4 regions of the Streptomyces sp. NPDC046915 genome follow, and region 4 is predicted to be linked to each of the others. Evidence: riboswitches for the same ligand, from Rfam matches in the RefSeq annotation. Region 4 holds a riboswitch; each other region holds the start of a gene.
What was found. Region 4 has a riboswitch for cyclic di-AMP ahead of ABZ915_RS11330 (M23 family metallopeptidase). Riboswitches for the same ligand answer to the same signal wherever they lie in the genome.

Region 1 (4,166 bases), on a different contig from region 4:
TCTGACCGCAGTTCACGGCGACGGCGAGGTCGGCGATGGTGACGTCCTCGGTCTCACCGGAACGGTGGGACATCATGCACTTGAAGCCGTTGCGCTGGGCCATCTCGACGGCGTCCAGGGTCTCGGTCAGCGAGCCGATCTGGTTCACCTTGACGAGCAGGGCGTTGGCGCTGCCCTCCTCGATGCCGCGGGCCAGGCGCTCCGGGTTGGTGACGAACAGGTCGTCGCCGACGATCTGGACCTTGTCGCCCAGCTTGTCGGTGATGACCTTCCAGCCGGCCCAGTCGTCCTCGAACAGCGGGTCCTCGATGGAGACGAGCGGGTAGGCCGCCACGAGCTCCTCGTAGTACTCCGTCATCTCGGCGGCGGAGCGGGACTTGCCCTCGAACTCGTACTTGCCGTCCTTGTAGAACTCGGACGCGGCGACGTCGAGCGCGAGCGCGATCTGCTCACCCGGGATGTAGCCGGCCTGCTTGATCGCCTCGATGATGAGGTCGAGGGCGGCGCGGTTGGACTCGAGGTTCGGGGCGAAGCCGCCCTCGTCGCCGAGACCGGTGGACAGGCCCTTGGACTTCAGGACCTTCTTCAGGGTGTGGTAGACCTCGGCACCCCAGCGCAGCGCCTCGGAGAAGGACTCCGCGCCGATCGGGGCGATCATGAACTCCTGGATGTCCACGTTGGAGTCGGCGTGCGAGCCGCCGTTCAGGATGTTCATCATCGGCACCGGCAGCAGGTGCGCGTTCGGGCCGCCCAGGTAGCGGAAGAGGGGGAGGTCGCTGGCCTCGGAGGCGGCGTGGGCCACGGCGAGCGAGACGCCGAGGATGGCGTTGGCGCCGAGGGAGCCCTTGTTGTCGGTGGCGTCCAGGTCGAACATCGCCTGGTCGATCAGGCGCTGCTCGGTGGCGTCGTAGCCGACCAGCTCCGGGCCGATCTGCTCGATGACGGCGAGGACGGCCTTCTCGACGCCCTTGCCCAGGTAGCGGTTGGGGTCACCGTCGCGGAGCTCGATGGCCTCGAAGGCGCCCGTGGAGGCGCCGGACGGGACGGCGGCACGACCCGTGCTGCCGTCGTCGAGGCCGACCTCGACCTCGACCGTGGGATTGCCTCGGGAGTCCAGGATTTCCCGGGCTACGACGACGTCGATGGACGGCACGAGCATCTCCTTCTTGGATGTGACGCTGAAAGTGCGGGGCTGTGTGCCTTGCGGCTGGGCCTTGCGACTAGAGCCTAACCGTCCCCGGGCCATCGGCAGCCGACCGACCGCCCCGTGGACACGGCGACGGTACACATTGTTCCCCAACGGAACAAAGGGCGGGAAGAAAAAAGAAACCCCGCTCCGGTGCGTACGGGGGAACACGCACCGGAGCGGGGGACCCCGTGGGGGACGGGGGGGTGACCCTCACGTGGCCTCCATCATGGAGGCCACGGATATGAGGGCGCTGTGGTCGTACTACCAGCCAGGTGTCACTTCAGGTGCAGCTGCTGGCCCGGGTAGATGACGTTGGCGTCGTCGACGATGTCCTTGTTCAGCTGGAACAGCTTCTGCCAGCCGCCGGCGACGTGGTGCTTCTCGGCGATCGAGCTGAGGGTGTCGCCCTTGACGACCTTGTACTCGCCGTCGCCCTTCTTGACCGTCTTGCCGGTCGGGGTGGTGACGGTCTTCTTGGCGGCCGGACGCTCCGAGGAGCGGGTGGCGGCCTGCTGGTCGGCCGAGCGGGTGGTGGTGCCGGCAGAGCTGGAGGAGTTGGAGGAGCTGGAGGAGCCGCTGCTCGAACCGGTGTAGGCGGCGCCGGACAGGCCCTTGCCGCAGACCGGCCAGGCACCCTTGCCCTGCGCGGCGAGGACCTTCTCGGCGACGGCTATCTGCTGGGCCTTGGAGGCCTGGTTGGCCTGGGAGGCGTACTGCGTGCCGCCGTACGCGGCCCAGGTGGAGGCGGAGAACTGGAGACCGCCGTAGTAGCCGTTGCCGGTGTTGATGGACCAGTTGCCGCCGGACTCGCACTGGGCGACCGCGTCCCACTCGGAGGCGGTGGCGGCGGAGGCGTTGCCGGCCGCCATCAGCGGGGCGGCGACGGCGGCGCCGGTGACACCGGCGACAGCGATGGCGCGGACGGCCTTGGACGGACGACGGTGCTTGCCCTTGCCGGAAAACAGCATGGATCGATCCCCTCACCGACGCCTGCGAGGTGAGCTGTCGGGTTCGGGCCGGTTGAGTTGCCCGGCCGCACCTCGCGTGGTTCTCGTGCGAGGCGCGGCTTCACCCCTAGCCGTCCCCGGTGGTCTTTCGACCTCCGGGCCCGGCGCTTACCTTGGGTCCCCCGCTCCTGCCTACGGCGCTTGACGCGACGACTGTTCCCGGGCAGCCGCTGGCAGGATTCGGCGTTGCGGCGGCCGGGGCTCGCGTTGACGAGCGGTCATGACCGTAGACACGCGATCCGCGGAAATTCAAAGACGATCAGGGCTTCTGAGACTCATCCCACACTTTCAGCAAAGCGGACAACAAGCCCAAAACGGGGCGTCAACTCCCGCTACTTTGCACCCGTTTCGGCACTGAGTTCCAGGGTCTGACCGGGGGCGATGTTGTTCGGGTCGCTTCCGATGTCGCCCTTGTTCGCGGCATAGAGCGCCCGCCATCCGCCCTCGAGGCCAAGGGAGTCGGCGATGGAGGCGAGAGTGTCACCGTCGCGGACGGTGTAGCCGCCTGCGGCGTGCCGGCCGGAGGTGGTGGCGGTCTGACCGCTTGTCACGGTTTCGTCCGCATTGTCGCCCCGGTGACGACCACTGCTGGCCACCCCGGTGTCCACAAGGCTCCAAGAACCCCCGGTCTGCCACGAATCGTCCGATTCATCGGCGTCAGGAGACACCGTGGCCGAGCTGCCGCTGCCCTCGGACTTCCCGGAGCCGGAAGATGCCGACTTGTCCGACTTGGCGGAATCATCCGAACCCTTGGAGCCGGCATCGACACCCGGGCTCGGCGAGGACGAGGCGTCCAGCGAGGGGCCGGAATCGGACGACTCCGACGAATCAGACGAAGACTTCGAGGAATCCTCGGACCCCTGGGACCCCTTGGAATCCTTCGAATCGGATGAATCAGATGAATTCGACGAATGGGAGGAATTGTCGGAACCGGATGATCCGGACCCGCCGACGCCCGTGTCGACGTCCACCGAACCGGAGTTCGACGTGAGGCCGGAGAGCAGGGCGCAGGTGGCCCAGGGCTTGGTGCCCTGGTCGGCGAGGATCTTCTCGGCGACCGAGATCTGCTGCGAACGGCTGGCCTGGTCCGGCGTGGAGGCGTAGTCGAGGCCGCCGTACTTGTCCCAGTCGCCCTGGGACATCTGGAGGCCGCCGTAGTAGCCGTTGCCCGAGTCGGCGCTCCACGAGCCGCCGCTCTCGCACTCGGCCACCTTGTCCCACGTGGTCCCGTCGGCCGCGTTGGCCGCGGATGCGCCGAGCAACGGGATGGCGATGGCGGAGCCGGTCACTCCGGCCGCGACGAGGAGGGCCGGAGCCTGACGGGGGCGTCGGTGGCGACCGTTCCCGGAGAGCATGCGGTGACCTTTCCCAAGACAGCAGTACCGGCGCGGCGACTGCGGTGAGGCGCCGCGCTGACGAGTGAACGTATCGGCAGACGATCACTTGTCACAAGTTAATGCCGCGCAGATCACGTGAAGATCACAGAGTTGAACGTCGGTCACTTTTTTGTGAAGGCGCCGTCCGCCCTCCCGCTTACCGGTCGATTACCGGACGGTCGTGAACTCCACGGGCAAGGTACGCAGTCCACGCATGATGAGCCCCCCACGCCACCGCAAATCGGCTGGTTCCACCGCGAGTCGGAGGTCGGGAAGACGGGTGAGGAGGGTGGCGAGCGCGGTCTGGCCCTCCAGCCGGGCGAGCGGGGCGCCGAGGCAGTAGTGGATGCCGTGGCCGTAACCGAGGTGCTGATTGTCACGCCGTGCGAGGTCGAGGACGTCCGGGTCGGCGAACCGCTCGGGGTCCCGGTCCGCGGCGGCGAGTACGACGAGGACGGGGTCGCCGGGTGCGATGTCCTGCCCGCCGACGGTGAGCGGCCGGGTGGCGAACCGCCAGGTGGCGAGCTCCACCGGGCCGTCGTAGCGCAGGAGTTCCTCGACGCCGGTCTCCAGCAGCTGCCGTTCTCCGCGCGC
Region 2 (4,166 bases), on a different contig from region 4:
CCCGGAGGCCGTACGGCACCGCAGCCCGCTGCCGTACCGCCTTCGGACAGCGCCACCGCCGAACCCCCGGAGGGAACCCGCTCAGGCCACCGAGGCGATCCGCGTCCTGATGTCGTCCGGGGACAGGGCGCCCTTGGCCGTCACGTGGTCGCCGGAGGACTCGCCGCGCAGGCGGCGGCCGATCCACGGGACCAGGTACTCGCGGGCCCAGTGGACGTCGTCGCGGCGGATGTCGAGCGTGCCCCGGGGCGGGAGCGGCGGCCAGGGCTGCTCCGGGTCGGCGGGGACCTCCACGCCGAGCACCTCGCCGGCCCGCAGCGCCACGCGCGTGTGCCCCTCGGGCGAGAGGTGGAGCCGGTCGTGGTCCCAGGCGCGCCGGTCCTGGACGGTCCTGAGGGACCACAGGTCGAGGACGGGACAGCCGTACCGGTCGGCGATGGCCCGGACATGGCCGTTGTACGTGGCGATCTTGCCGCGCAGATGCTTGAGCACGGGCACGCCACGCGTGTCGAAGCCGGTCGTCACCATGACGGTGCCCGCGACGGAGGTGAGCTGTGCCACCGCCAGCTCGAAGCGCTCGGCCACCTCGTCGGGGTCGGTGCCGGGCCGGATGATGTCGTTGCCGCCCGCGCAGAAGGACACCAGGTCCGGGGCGAGTTCGACGGCGCGCGGGAGCTGGTCCGCCACGATCTGGTCGAGCAGTCTGCCGCGTACCGCAAGGTTCGTGTACCTGAAGTCGCCCTCGGGCCGCCGGTCCGCGAGGAGGACCGCGAACCGGTCGGCCCAGCCGACGAACGCCCCGTCGGGGCCGGGGTCGCCCACGCCCTCGGTGAAGCTGTCCCCCACCGCCACGTACGACCCGATCACTGATCTGTTGTCACTCTTCGAATCGTCTGCCACATCGGCCCATGATTCACCTTTCGATGTGACCTACGCGACCGTAATACGGGGTTGACGGACGGTGAGATAAGCCACGGCACCGAAAGGCGCCGGACGGGAATACGCCCGGGTACACCGAAGGCCGGACCCGGGGATCAGGGGTCCGGCCTCCGGTGGTCCGAGTGCCGTCAGGCGACGGCGACGCCGTGCGAGCGGAGGTAGCCGACCGGGTCCACGTCCGAGCCGTAGTTCGGCGTGGTGCGGATCTCGAAGTGCAGGTGCGGGCCGGTCACGTTGCCGGTCGCGCCGGAGAGGCCCATCTGCTGCCCCGCGGCCACGGTCTGCCCGGCCGAGACGGAGATCGAGGAGAGGTGGCCGTACTGCGCGTAGTAGCCGTCGGCGAGCCTGATCACGACCTGGTTGCCGTAGGCGCCGCCCCAGCCGGCGGAGACGACCGTGCCCGCGCCCACGGCCTTGACGGAGGTGCCGGTCGGGACGACGAAGTCGACGCCCGTGTGGTAGCCGCTGGACCACATGCCGCCCGGCACGTGGTAACCGGTGCCGACGGTGCCGCCCGACACCGGGAGGGTGAAGCCGGTGGCGGCGTTCGGCGCGGCGGCGGGCGCCGGCCGGGTCCGCGTGGCCGACCGCGAGGCCGGGGGCGTGGTCGCGTGCGAGGCGGACGAAGTCTTCTTCGGGGCGGCGGACTTGGCGCTCGTGCCGGTCCCGGCGGCCTTCTCGCCGAGGGTCAGCTTCAGGCCGGGGTGGATCAGCGAGGGGTCGCTGCCGACTGCCTCGCGGTTGTCCGCGTAGAGCCGGTGCCAGCCGCCGCGGACGTTCTGCTCGTCGGCGATCTTCGCGAGCCAGTCGCCCGACCGCACCGTGTAGGTGTGCGCGCCCGCTTGCGCGGCGGCGGCCTTCTTCTCGGCCACCGGCACGGCCTGGACGGCCTTCTCGGAAACGGAGTCCTTCGCGGTGGCCGCGGAGGCCGCATGGGCACCGGTGGCCCCCATGAGGGGCAGCGCCAGCGCGGCGCCGCCGGTTCCGGCGACGGCGATGGAGCGGGTGAAACGCCGGTTCTTGGGACGGCGGTGCTTACCCTTCGCGGGCATGGCGAATTCCTCTCCGGCGCCTGCGAGGTGAGCTGTCGGGTTCGGGCTGGAGCTGCCCGGCCGCGCACGGAGCGCGGCTTCACCCCTAGCCGTCCCGGAGACCGGGACAGGCAGTCGTACCTGGTGGGTCCCCCGCTCCTGCCGTGCACGGGTGAGTGTGTCCGAGCTCCGGGCGGCGGCAGGATTCGGCGTTCCGTCCGGATTGGTGGCGAACGTAAGCGAGCGGGACGCGACGGGACAAGCAGAAGATTCCCTCTGTCCGCGTTTCGCTTGATCCGTTACGGGAGTTCCCGGTCACCCTCCGTGAATTCCCTTCTTCCCCGCCGCGTCAAATCGCCGGAAAACCATGCGGATTACGTGAACATGACGCACAACGGACGGTCACCAATATGACCCTCCTCACCACTCGACCCCCATGACCCCCTATTTCAGAATTAGTTCCAATAAAAGTAATGAAGGGCCTCATTCGGGCAGATTACTCAGATACGACGCAGACGGAGAACCGCCGCATCGAAGTCACCGCGCAACCCCGTGCGCAGCCCGTGGTGCAGCAGGACGGCACCTCGATGGATTTCGCCCGTTTCGCGGCATTCGTACGATGCCGTGGGGTCGAGGCCGCGCAGCCGCAGCGCGGGGACCGGCTCGCCGTACCGCTGCGCCTGGAGCCAGGCGAGGACGACCGTCTCGTCCCCGAGGACGTACTGCACCGCGCTCAGCCCGCCCTCCGGCGGCCGCAGCCGATGGAGGTCGCCGCGCTGCACGACCGGGCGGATCTCCTTGTAGAGCTCCACCCACTCCCGGGCCTCGGCGAGCTCCTCCTCCGTCCATTCCGAGAGGTCGCCACCGACGCCGAGGACCCCGGCCATGGCGCTCACGAAGCGGAACTTCAGGGCGCTGACCCGGCCGTTGAGCTGGGTGTTCGGGCTGTCGGTGACCCAGGCGGCCATGACCCGCGCGGGATGGATCTGGCTGAAGCCGTGCTGGATGGCCAGCCGGTCGAGCGGGTCGGTGTTGTCGGAGGTCCACACCTGGTCCGTACGGCTCATGACACCGAGGTCGATCCGGCCGCCACCGCCCGAGCAGGACTCGAAGGCGACGCGCGGGTGGGCCGCCCGCAGCCGGTCGAGGAGGCCGTACAGGCCACGGACATGGTCCACCCACAGTCGCTGCGGGTACGGTTCGCCGGGCCAGCCGGCGTCGGTGAAGCAGCGGTTGAAGTCCCACTTCACATAGTCGACCGGGGCGCTGGAGAGAAGCCCGTCGAGCTGCTCCCAGAGGTACTGCTGGACGTCCTCGCGGGCGAGGTTGAGGACGAGCTGATTGCGGAATTCCGTCCGCTTCCGTCCGGGTTGGAACTGCACCCAGTCGGGGTGGGCGCGGTACAGCTCGCTGTCCGGGTTGACCATCTCGGGCTCGACCCAGATGCCGAACTGCATACCGAGGGCGTGCACATAGTCCGCGAGGGTCCCCAGGCCGTTCGGGAAGCGGTCGGGGTTGGGCGTCCAGTCGCCGAGACCGGCACGGTCGCTGGTGCGGGCGCCGAACCAGCCGTCGTCGACCACGAACAGCTCGACGCCGATCGCAGCCGCCCGCCGGGCGAGGGTCGCCTGCTGCTCCTCGGAGATGTCGAAGTTCGTCGCCTCCCAGGAGTTGAACAGCACGGGCCGGTCCCGGTCGGCGTCCGGGATGACGTACGCCCGCTGGTAGGCGTGCCAGGCACGGCTGGCGCCGCCGAAGCCGCCGTCGCTCCACAGGCCCGCGAAGACGGGCGTGGTGTACGACTCCCCCGGCGCCAGGGTCAGCAGACCCGAGTCGTCGTAACCGGCGCCGCCGGTGATCTGCACCCGCGCGTCGGGGAGCTGGGCGACCGCGATCCGCCAGGACCCCGACCAGCCGAGGGCGCAGCCGTAGACCTCGCCGTGCTCCTCGCCGGCGCCGGTGTCCAGGGCGATCCAGGGCAGGTGCTGGTGGCCGGTGTGGCCGCGGCGGCTGCCGATGATTTTGTCGCCGTACGTGAGCGGGGCGCTGGTCAGCCGGGACTCGGCGGCCCAGCGGCCGTGCAGCTGGGACAGCCGCCAGCCGTCCCGGTCGGGCAGGGTCCAGGTGGCGGCGTCGGCGCGCAGCAGCTCCACGCGCGCGTCGCCGCCGTTGCCGACGGTCACCCAGCGCTCGACG
Region 3 (4,166 bases), on a different contig from region 4:
CAGCCGCAGGGTGAAACCGGCCGCGAACCCCAGCCAGGCGGCGCAGGCCAGCCCCAGGGCGACCCGGGACAGCACCTCGTGACCGATCAGCTGCAACCCCACCGACACGATCCCGGTCGCCATGACAGCGGCACCGGCCGCCGGTGAACGCCGAGCCCACCAGACGCGTATAGGTGAGTAGGGGCCGGGCATGAGCCCGATGCTAGGGCCCCGCCGGCTCAGGCCGGACGCACCACGCTGTGGATGATCGATTCGCCGCCGTAGTAGATCGACTCCTCACGGACGTAGGCGCCGGGCTTGGGGGCGTGGATCATCATGCCGTTGCCGATGTAGACGCCGACGTGGCTCACATCGTCGTAGAAGAAGACCAGATCACCGGGCTGGGCGTTGGCGAGGGAGACCGTGGTGCCGGCATTGACCTGGTCGTAGGTGGTGCGTGGCAGGCTGACGCCGGCGGCTCTCCAGGCGGCCTGGGTGAGGCCGGAGCAGTCGTAGGAGCCGGGGCCGGTGGCGCCCCAGACGTACGGCTTGCCGATCTGCGCGCGGGCGAACGCGATCGCCTTCGCGGCCTTGGCGGAGGACGAGGAGGTCGGCGTGGACGGCGAGGTCGACGTGGACGAGCCCGACGAGGAACCCGTCGAGGTCGACGTGTCCGACGAGCCGCTGTTCTGCTGCTGTGCCTTCGCCTGCGCGGCTGCCTGCGCCGCCGCCTGCTCCTTCGCGAGCTCCGCCGCCTTGCGCGCGGCCTCCTCCTGCTTCTGCTTCTCGATCGCCGCGAGCCGCGCCTTCTCCTGCGCCGTCAGCGTGGACAGCAGCTCACGCGCGGTGGAGAGCTTCTTCTGGACGGTCGACTTGGCGGCCTGGAGGTCGTGCTGGGAGTCGGTCAGCGTCTCGAGGCTCTGGGTGGCCTCCTGACGCTTCTTCATGGTCGCGGACTGCTCGGTGACGTAGTCGTCGACCGCGCCCTTCTCCCGCTTGGTCAGCCGGCTCATCAGCTGGGTCTGGTCGAAGTAGTCCTGCGGGGTGTCCGCGAGCAGGAAGGTGGCGGTGTCGGGGGCGGCGGCCCCGGTCCGGTACTGGGCCGCGGCGAACGAACCCAGCTTCTCGCGCGCCTTGTTCAGCTTCTCCGTGCGCTTGGCCACTTCGTCGAGGAGGGTGTCGACTCGCCGGCGCTGCTTGCCGGTCGTCTCCTTGGCCGCGTTGTACTTCTCGGTCGCCGACCCCGCCTGCCGGTACAGGTCGTCGACCTTCTTCTCGACCTCTTCCATGCTCGGCTTGTTGTCGGTGGAGGGGGTCGAGGGGGTGGCGTTGGCCGTCTGGGAGAGCAGGGCGACGGAGGTGAGGGCGGCGGTGGCGAGGGCGGGCTTGCGTATGCCTGCCCCACCCGAGGGGCGCTTGCGGTGCGACGCCAAGGGAGGCGACTCCTTCCAATGCTCCGCCTACCGGGTTAGCTGTCGGGTTCGGGCGGGTGGTTCGGAAGGGTTGCCCTACGGCCGTCGTCCCCGGTGGGGAGGGCGGGCCGATTCACCCCAAGGTCTCGGTGGGTCCCCGGCTCCGGCTGCCGTAAGGGGCGCACCGGACTCGGCGGAGGCCGCGCGGCCCGGCGAGGTTCGCCGGTGGGGGTCGAGCGGCCTGGCCGAACGCTAGCCAACTCGTGTGACTCATGTGAAGGTTGGTGCACTATATGTCCGATACATTTTCGTGACACGGGACACGCGTGTCGCTCTTGTGACCATGCGGTTCCGCAGGGTGAGGGGATCGTCCGCCGGCCAAGTTCCGAGGGTGGCGGCCGGTTGTCGGTGGGGCGCCCTAGACTCGGAGAGCGATGAGCAGCCTCTTTGACGACAGCTTCCTGGCGGACCTCCAGACCCCTCGTGGGCACGAGGAGGAACCCCCGCCGCCGCCCGAGGACGATCACGCTCCGGAGCCGGTTCCGGACGATCTGTTCGGCGGGAAGTTCGATGTGCCACCGGACCGGGACGGGTACTACCGTGACGGCGCCCCACGCCCGGCGATCGACGCCGCCGCGCTCCTGGACGGGCTGAACGAGAACCAGCGCGCGGCCGTCGTCCACGCCGGCTCCCCGCTGCTCATCGTGGCCGGCGCCGGTTCCGGCAAGACCCGCGTGCTCACCCACCGCATCGCCCACCTGCTCGGCGAGCGAGGCGTCCACCCCGGCCAGATCCTCGCGATCACCTTCACCAACAAGGCCGCCGGCGAGATGAAGGAGCGCGTCGAGCAGCTCGTCGGCCCGCGCGCGAACGCGATGTGGGTGATGACCTTCCACAGCGCGTGCGTGCGCATCCTGCGCCGGGAGAGCAAGAGGCTCGGCTTCACGTCGTCGTTCTCGATCTACGACGCCGCCGACTCCAAGCGGCTGATGGCCCTGGTCTGCCGCGACCTGGAGCTCGATCCCAAGCGCTTCCCGCCGAAGTCCTTCAGCGCCAAGATCTCCAACCTGAAGAACGAGCTGATCGACGAGGAGGACTTCGCCGCCCAGGCCGCCGACGGCTTCGAGAAGACCCTCGCCCAGGCCTACGCCCTGTACCAGTCGCGGCTGCGCGAGGCCAACGCGCTCGACTTCGACGACCTGATCATGACGACGGTCAACCTGCTCCGCGCCTTCCCGGACGTCGCCGAGCACTACCGCCGCCGCTTCCGTCACGTCCTGGTCGACGAGTACCAGGACACCAACCACGCCCAGTACGCCCTCGTGCGGGAGCTCGTCGGCACCTCCGAGCATCCGGCGCACCCGGCGGACGTGCCGCCCGGCCCGGACGACCTGACGCCCGCCGAGCTGTGCGTGGTCGGTGACGCCGACCAGTCGATCTACGCCTTCCGCGGCGCGACCATCCGCAACATCCTCCAGTTCGAGGAGGACTACCCGGACGCGACGACGATCCTGCTGGAGCAGAACTACCGCTCCACCCAGACGATCCTCTCCGCGGCCAACGCGGTCATCGAGCGCAACGAGTCCCGCCGCCCCAAGAACCTGTGGACCAACGCGGGCGCGGGCGCGCAGATCACCGGCTATGTCGCCGACACCGAGCACGACGAGGCGCAGTTCGTCGCCGACGAGATAGACCGCCTCACGGACGCGGGCGAGGCGAAGGCCTCGGACGTCGCCGTCTTCTACCGCACCAACGCCCAGTCCCGTGTCTTCGAAGAGGTCTTCATCCGCGTCGGCCTGCCCTACAAGGTCGTCGGCGGTGTCCGCTTCTACGAGCGCAAGGAGGTCCGGGACGTCCTGGCCTACCTGCGCGTCCTCGCCAACCCCGAGGACTCGGTCCCGCTGCGCCGCATCCTGAACGTGCCCAAGCGCGGCATCGGTGAGCGCGCGGAGGCGATGATCGACGCCCTCGCCCAGCGGGAGAAGGTCAGCTTCCCGCAGGCGCTGAAGCGGGTCGACGAGGCGTACGGCATGGCGGCGCGGTCGACGAACGCGGTCAAGCGGTTCAACGTGCTCATGGAGGAGCTCCGTACGATCGTCGAGTCCGGCGCGGGCCCGGCCACCGTCCTGGAAGCCATACTCGAACGCACCGGATACCTGGCCGAGTTGCAGGCCTCCACCGACCCGCAGGACGAGACCCGCATCGAGAACCTCCAGGAACTCGCGGCAGTGGCGCTGGAGTTCGAGCAGGAGCGCGGTGAGGGCGAGTCGGTGGGTCTGTCCGACTTCCTGGAGCAGGTCGCGCTGGTCGCCGACTCCGACCAGATCCCGGACGAGGAGGACGGCGACGGCGTCATCACGCTGATGACCCTGCACACCGCCAAGGGTCTGGAGTTCCCGGTGGTCTTCCTCACCGGCATGGAGGACGGCGTCTTCCCGCACATGCGTGCCCTCGGCCAGACCAAGGAGCTGGAGGAGGAGCGGCGCCTGGCGTACGTCGGCATCACGCGCGCGCGGGAGCGGCTGTATCTGACCCGGTCGGCTCTGCGCAGCGCGTGGGGCCAGCCCTCGTACAACCCGCCCTCCCGCTTCCTGGAGGAGATCCCGCCCGCCCATGTGGAGTGGAAGCGGAAGGGAGGGGCGGCGCCGATGCCCTCCGGACCGGCGTCCGGGGTGGCGGCCTCGCTGTCCTCCACCCGCTCGCGCTCCTCGGCGTCGGGCGCCTCGGGCTTCGCCACCCGCAGGAGCTCGGAGAAGCCGGTGGTGGCGCTGGCCG
Region 4 (4,166 bases):
CGAGGCGAGGGGGGCCGCCACCGTCGGCCGGGCGGCGAGCCAGGCGAGGGCCACGGAGGCCACGGCGGTGTCGTGCGCGGCGGCGATCTCGTCCAGGGCCGTCAGGACCTTCTGCCCCCGCTCGGTCCGGAGGTGCTTCGCCGCACCGCCGGCCCGCGCGCTGTCCACGGTCGTACCGGACCGGTACTTGCCCGTGAGGAAGCCCGAGGCGAGTGAGTAGTACGGCACGACCGCGAGGCCGGCGCGGGCGGTCACGTCCCGCAGCGGCCCCTCGTAGGTGTCGCGCGAGACGAGGTTGTAGTGCGGCTGAAGTGCCACGTACCGGGCGAGGCCCTCGCGCTCGGAGAAGTCGAGGGACGCCTGGAGGCGCTCGGCCGTGATGTTGGAGGCGGCGATGTAGCGCACCTTGCCCGACCGGACGAGCTCGTCGAGCGCCCCGATGATCTCCTCGACCGGGACCTCGGTCTTGTCGAAGTGGGTGTAGTACAGGTCGATGTGGTCGGTGCCGAGGCGGCGCAGGGAGGCGTCGGCCGCGGCTTTGATGTTGCCGGCGGTCAGGCCCTGGTACTTCGGGTGCTGGCTGACCTTGGTCGCGATGACGACGTCGGAGCGGTTGCCACGGGACTTCAGCCAGTTGCCGATGACGGTCTCCGATTCGCCGCCCTCGTTGCCCTCGACCCACGCCGAGTAGGAGTCGGCGGTGTCGACGAAGTTGCCGCCGGCGGCCGTGTAGGCGTCCAGGACGGCGAAGGACTGCGCCTCGTCGGCGGTCCAGCCGAAGACGTTGCCGCCGAGGGCGAGCGGGAAGACCTCGAGATCGGAATTGCCGAGTTTACGAAGAGAAGCCATGTCTTGATCCAACCACCGCGGCGGCGGTGCGCATTCCGCGACGGACCGGCAGCCCTGACGTCGGGGGGGTGTCGTCAGGGCTGCCGGGGAACGGAGAGGCGCGTCAGGGGGTGAGGCCCTTGCTGTGCAGCCATGCCATCGGGTCGATGCCGGTGGCCTGGCCGCCGGGGTGGACCTCGAGGTGCACGTGCGGGCCGGTGACGTTGCCGGTGGCGCCGACGCGGCCGATGACCTCACCGGTGCTGACCTTCTGGCCGACCTTCACGTTGATCGAGGACTGGTGGCAGAACCACAGCTCGGTGCCGTCGTCGAGGGTGAGGATGGTGCGGTAGCCGTAGGCGCCGGCCCAGCCCGCCTCGGTGATCGTGCCGCTGTGGATGGCCTTGATGAGCGTGCCGGTCGGCGCCGCGAAGTCCAGGCCGGTGTGGTAGCCGGAGGACCACATGGCACCGGGCTGCCCGAAGGTGCCGGTGATCGTGTACGAGGAGGTCGGCAGCGTGTACTGCTTGGCCAGGGCGGCGAGGCGGTCGGCCTCAGCCTGCTTCTTGGCGACGGCCTCGGCCTTGTCCTTGGCGGCGGCGGCCTCGGTGGCGGCTTCCTTCTCCGCCTTGGCGGCCGCGGCGGTGGACTGCTTCTCCGCGGCGGCCACGGCGGCGGCGGTCGCCTTGCCGTCGACCTGGCTCTTCTGCTGCTCGGCCTGCGCCATGATCCGGTTGCGCAGGGCCTCGCCGGCGTCGGTGCCGCCCTGGTCGCTGTCGGCGGTTGCCACGCCGACGTGGGCCAGGCTGGCCTCGGTGGCCTTGGCGCCGTCGGCGTCGTCGCCCAGCAGGGAGCCGACGGAGGGCAGGTCGGGCATGGAGATGTGGACCGGCGGCTTGCCGGTGTTGGCGCTGGCCATGCCGCCCGCGCCGACGGCGGCTATCACGCCGACGCCCAGAACGGTGGAGCTGCGGGCGAGCCCGCCGCCGCGCTGCTTGCTGACGCGGTGCCGGCCGCGTACCGGGGCGAGGGAGTCCTCGGTGGGATTCCACTCCTCCCAGGGGCCCTCGTCGGTGCGGTACTCGCCGTAGCCGAAGGTCTCGGTGCGCTGGCTCGGCACGAACGGGGCTGTGGGGGCAGGCGGGTTGGACGCCACGCGGGCGTGCTCCTTCCTTCCGTAACGCCTACCGGGTTAGCTGACGGGTTCGGAGCAGGAAGGTCTCCTACGCGCGTATACCAGTCGTGAACTCAAGCAGTTCACGGCGGTGTTCGCGTGATTCACCCCAAGGTGGTGGTTCCCCGGTTCCCTTTCGGGATTCGGCATGTGCGCACGGAGCCGTCGCGGGTGACGGCTGGGACGACCGCGCTGCGTTATCGAACGTTAATAGACCTACCTGTCAGTTTCCAAGCCGTTCGGCTTGATCATTATGGTTTTCACAGGAGAACTTATGGGCGATGACCGGTGAAAAACGGGCGAGTTGAGCCGGGCGCGGGGCACCTCAGCAGTCACAGACGTTTTGATGGTTACCCATATGCAAAGCGGAGGGCGCCCGGTGCATGACTGTGCGTGATATCGGGATCAGGAAGCGCTCAGGACCGGGAAAACACTCAGGGCCGGAATCCGTGTACTGGATTCCGGCCCTGAGCCTTCAGTAGCGGGGACAGGATTTGAACCTGCGACCTCTGGGTTATGAGCCCAGCGAGCTACCGAGCTGCTCCACCCCGCGTCGTTGTGTCACCAGTGTACGTCATCCGCGGGACCACTCGCACACTCCTTTTCGATCAGCCCGGCAGGTGCCGGTTCGGCGCCTTCGCGGCCTCCTCGTACTCGGGCAGGACGACCACGTCCACACCCGCGGCCGCCAGCAGCCCGCTCCCGTCTGCGTCGGTGACGAACGTGTCCGGCTCCCGCCAGGCTGTGACCACCCGGCGTACCCCCGCGTCGAGGATCAGCCGGGCGCACGGCGCCGGCCGGGAGGCCCGCCGGGCGCAGGGTTCGAGGCTGCTGTACACCGTGGCGCCGGCCAGCCGCGGGTCGTCGGGCCGGATCTTGGCCAGCGCCGCCTCCTCCGCGTGGACCACGGGATCGTCCCCCTCGCGTGAGTGGCCGCGCGCGAGTTCCGTACCGTCGGTGGCCACCACCACCGCTCCGACGCTGAACGCCGTCTCCGAGGGCGGGCACAGCGCGGCCAGCTCGCAGGCGATCCGCAGCCAGTGGCGGTCGGCCGCGAGGGCCGCCGGGCCGGTGCCGGGCGCGGTCGGCTCGTAGCGCATCAGGACGACGTCCTCGATACGGCGCGTCTCCAGCAGCCGCAGCCGCCCGGCCTGGTAGCCCCCGGGCCCGAAGAGTCGGGGGGCGTCCGGGTCGCCGACGAGGAGGGGGGCCAGGACGAGCTGGAGCTCGTCGGCGAGGCCCTGCCGCAGCAGCTGGGTGTGGATGATGCCGCCGCCCTCGACCATCAGGCGGCGCACCCCGCGCACTGCGTACAAGTGTTCGAGCAGTGCGGGCCAGTCCAGATCCGCGCCCAGCGGGACGACGTCGGCCGCGATGCCCAGGGTGCGGGCCCGCTCGGCGCCCTGGTCGGTCGTGTAGAGGACCTTCTCGCCACCGGTGTGCCAGAAGTTCGCGTCCGGGTCCAGGTCGCCGGAGCCGCTGACGGTGACCTTGAGGGGGTACTCCGCCCGTCCGGCGGCGAGCCGGGCCGCCCGTCGCTCGGCCGAGTTGACCAGCAGCCTCGGGTTGTCGGCGCGGATGGTGCCGGCGCCGACCAGGATCGCGTCGACGGACGCCCGTACCTCGTCGACCCGGTCGAAGTCGGCCGGGCCGGACAGCAGCAGCCGGTCGGGGCCGGTGTCGTCGAGGTAGCCGTCGAGGGAGACGGCGGCGGACAGCAGGACGTACGGACGGGGCATCGACGCGCTCTCTTCGGGAGGCGGGGCAGGGCCGGACTCGGCGGACCCGGGGTCTTGGTTCAAGTTTGAAACAAACCTACACTGGTGGCATGACGACCCGCTGGCTCACCCCCGAGGAACAGCGCGCCTGGCGCGCGTACATCGCCGGCAGCCTGCTCCTGGAGGACGCGATCGACCGGCAGCTCCAGCAGGACACCGGCATGCCGCACCTGTACTACTCCATCCTGGCCAACCTCTCCGAGGCGCCGGAACACAGTCTGCGCATGACCGACCTCGCGGAGAGGTCGAAGATCACCCGGAGCCGGCTGACCTACGCCGTGACCCGGCTGGAGAAGGACGGCCTGGTACGGCGTGAGGGGTGCCCGTCCGACAAGCGGGGCAGCATCGCCGCGCTGACCGACGAGGGGATGGCCGTCCTGGAACGT

Region 1: another riboswitch for cyclic di-AMP. It lies ahead of ABZ915_RS38780 (transglycosylase family protein); the one in region 4 lies ahead of ABZ915_RS11330 (M23 family metallopeptidase).
Region 2: another riboswitch for cyclic di-AMP. It lies ahead of ABZ915_RS41915 (LysM peptidoglycan-binding domain-containing M23 family metallopeptidase); the one in region 4 lies ahead of ABZ915_RS11330 (M23 family metallopeptidase).
Region 3: another riboswitch for cyclic di-AMP. It lies ahead of ABZ915_RS27740 (NlpC/P60 family protein); the one in region 4 lies ahead of ABZ915_RS11330 (M23 family metallopeptidase).

Annotation. Positions count from the first base shown of each region.
Region 1 covers NZ_JBEYXB010000021.1:96,465-100,630, reverse strand. Annotated here, with positions in the region: gene eno (phosphopyruvate hydratase) at 1-1,159, opposite strand, end outside; gene ABZ915_RS38780 (transglycosylase family protein) at 1,465-2,157, opposite strand; cyclic di-AMP (ydaO/yuaA leader) riboswitch at 2,162-2,346, opposite strand; gene ABZ915_RS38775 (transglycosylase family protein) at 2,529-3,551, opposite strand; gene ABZ915_RS38770 (cytochrome P450) at 3,741-4,166, opposite strand, start outside.
Region 2 covers NZ_JBEYXB010000026.1:97,084-101,249, forward strand. Annotated here, with positions in the region: gene ABZ915_RS41910 (SGNH/GDSL hydrolase family protein) at 82-867, opposite strand; gene ABZ915_RS41915 (LysM peptidoglycan-binding domain-containing M23 family metallopeptidase) at 1,068-1,991, opposite strand; cyclic di-AMP (ydaO/yuaA leader) riboswitch at 1,996-2,155, opposite strand; gene ABZ915_RS41920 (alpha-galactosidase) at 2,471-4,166, opposite strand, start outside.
Region 3 covers NZ_JBEYXB010000011.1:147,578-151,743, reverse strand. Annotated here, with positions in the region: gene ABZ915_RS27745 (tellurite resistance/C4-dicarboxylate transporter family protein) at 1-192, opposite strand, end outside; gene ABZ915_RS27740 (NlpC/P60 family protein) at 219-1,412, opposite strand; cyclic di-AMP (ydaO/yuaA leader) riboswitch at 1,420-1,597, opposite strand; gene pcrA (DNA helicase PcrA) at 1,826-4,166, shown strand, end outside.
Region 4 covers NZ_JBEYXB010000003.1:673,167-677,332, reverse strand. Annotated here, with positions in the region: gene ABZ915_RS11335 (aldo/keto reductase) at 1-849, opposite strand, end outside; gene ABZ915_RS11330 (M23 family metallopeptidase) at 953-1,984, opposite strand; cyclic di-AMP (ydaO/yuaA leader) riboswitch at 1,995-2,161, opposite strand; tRNA gene ABZ915_RS11325 (tRNA-Met) at 2,482-2,555, opposite strand; gene ABZ915_RS11320 (dihydrofolate reductase family protein) at 2,611-3,741, opposite strand; gene ABZ915_RS11315 (MarR family transcriptional regulator) at 3,831-4,166, shown strand, end outside.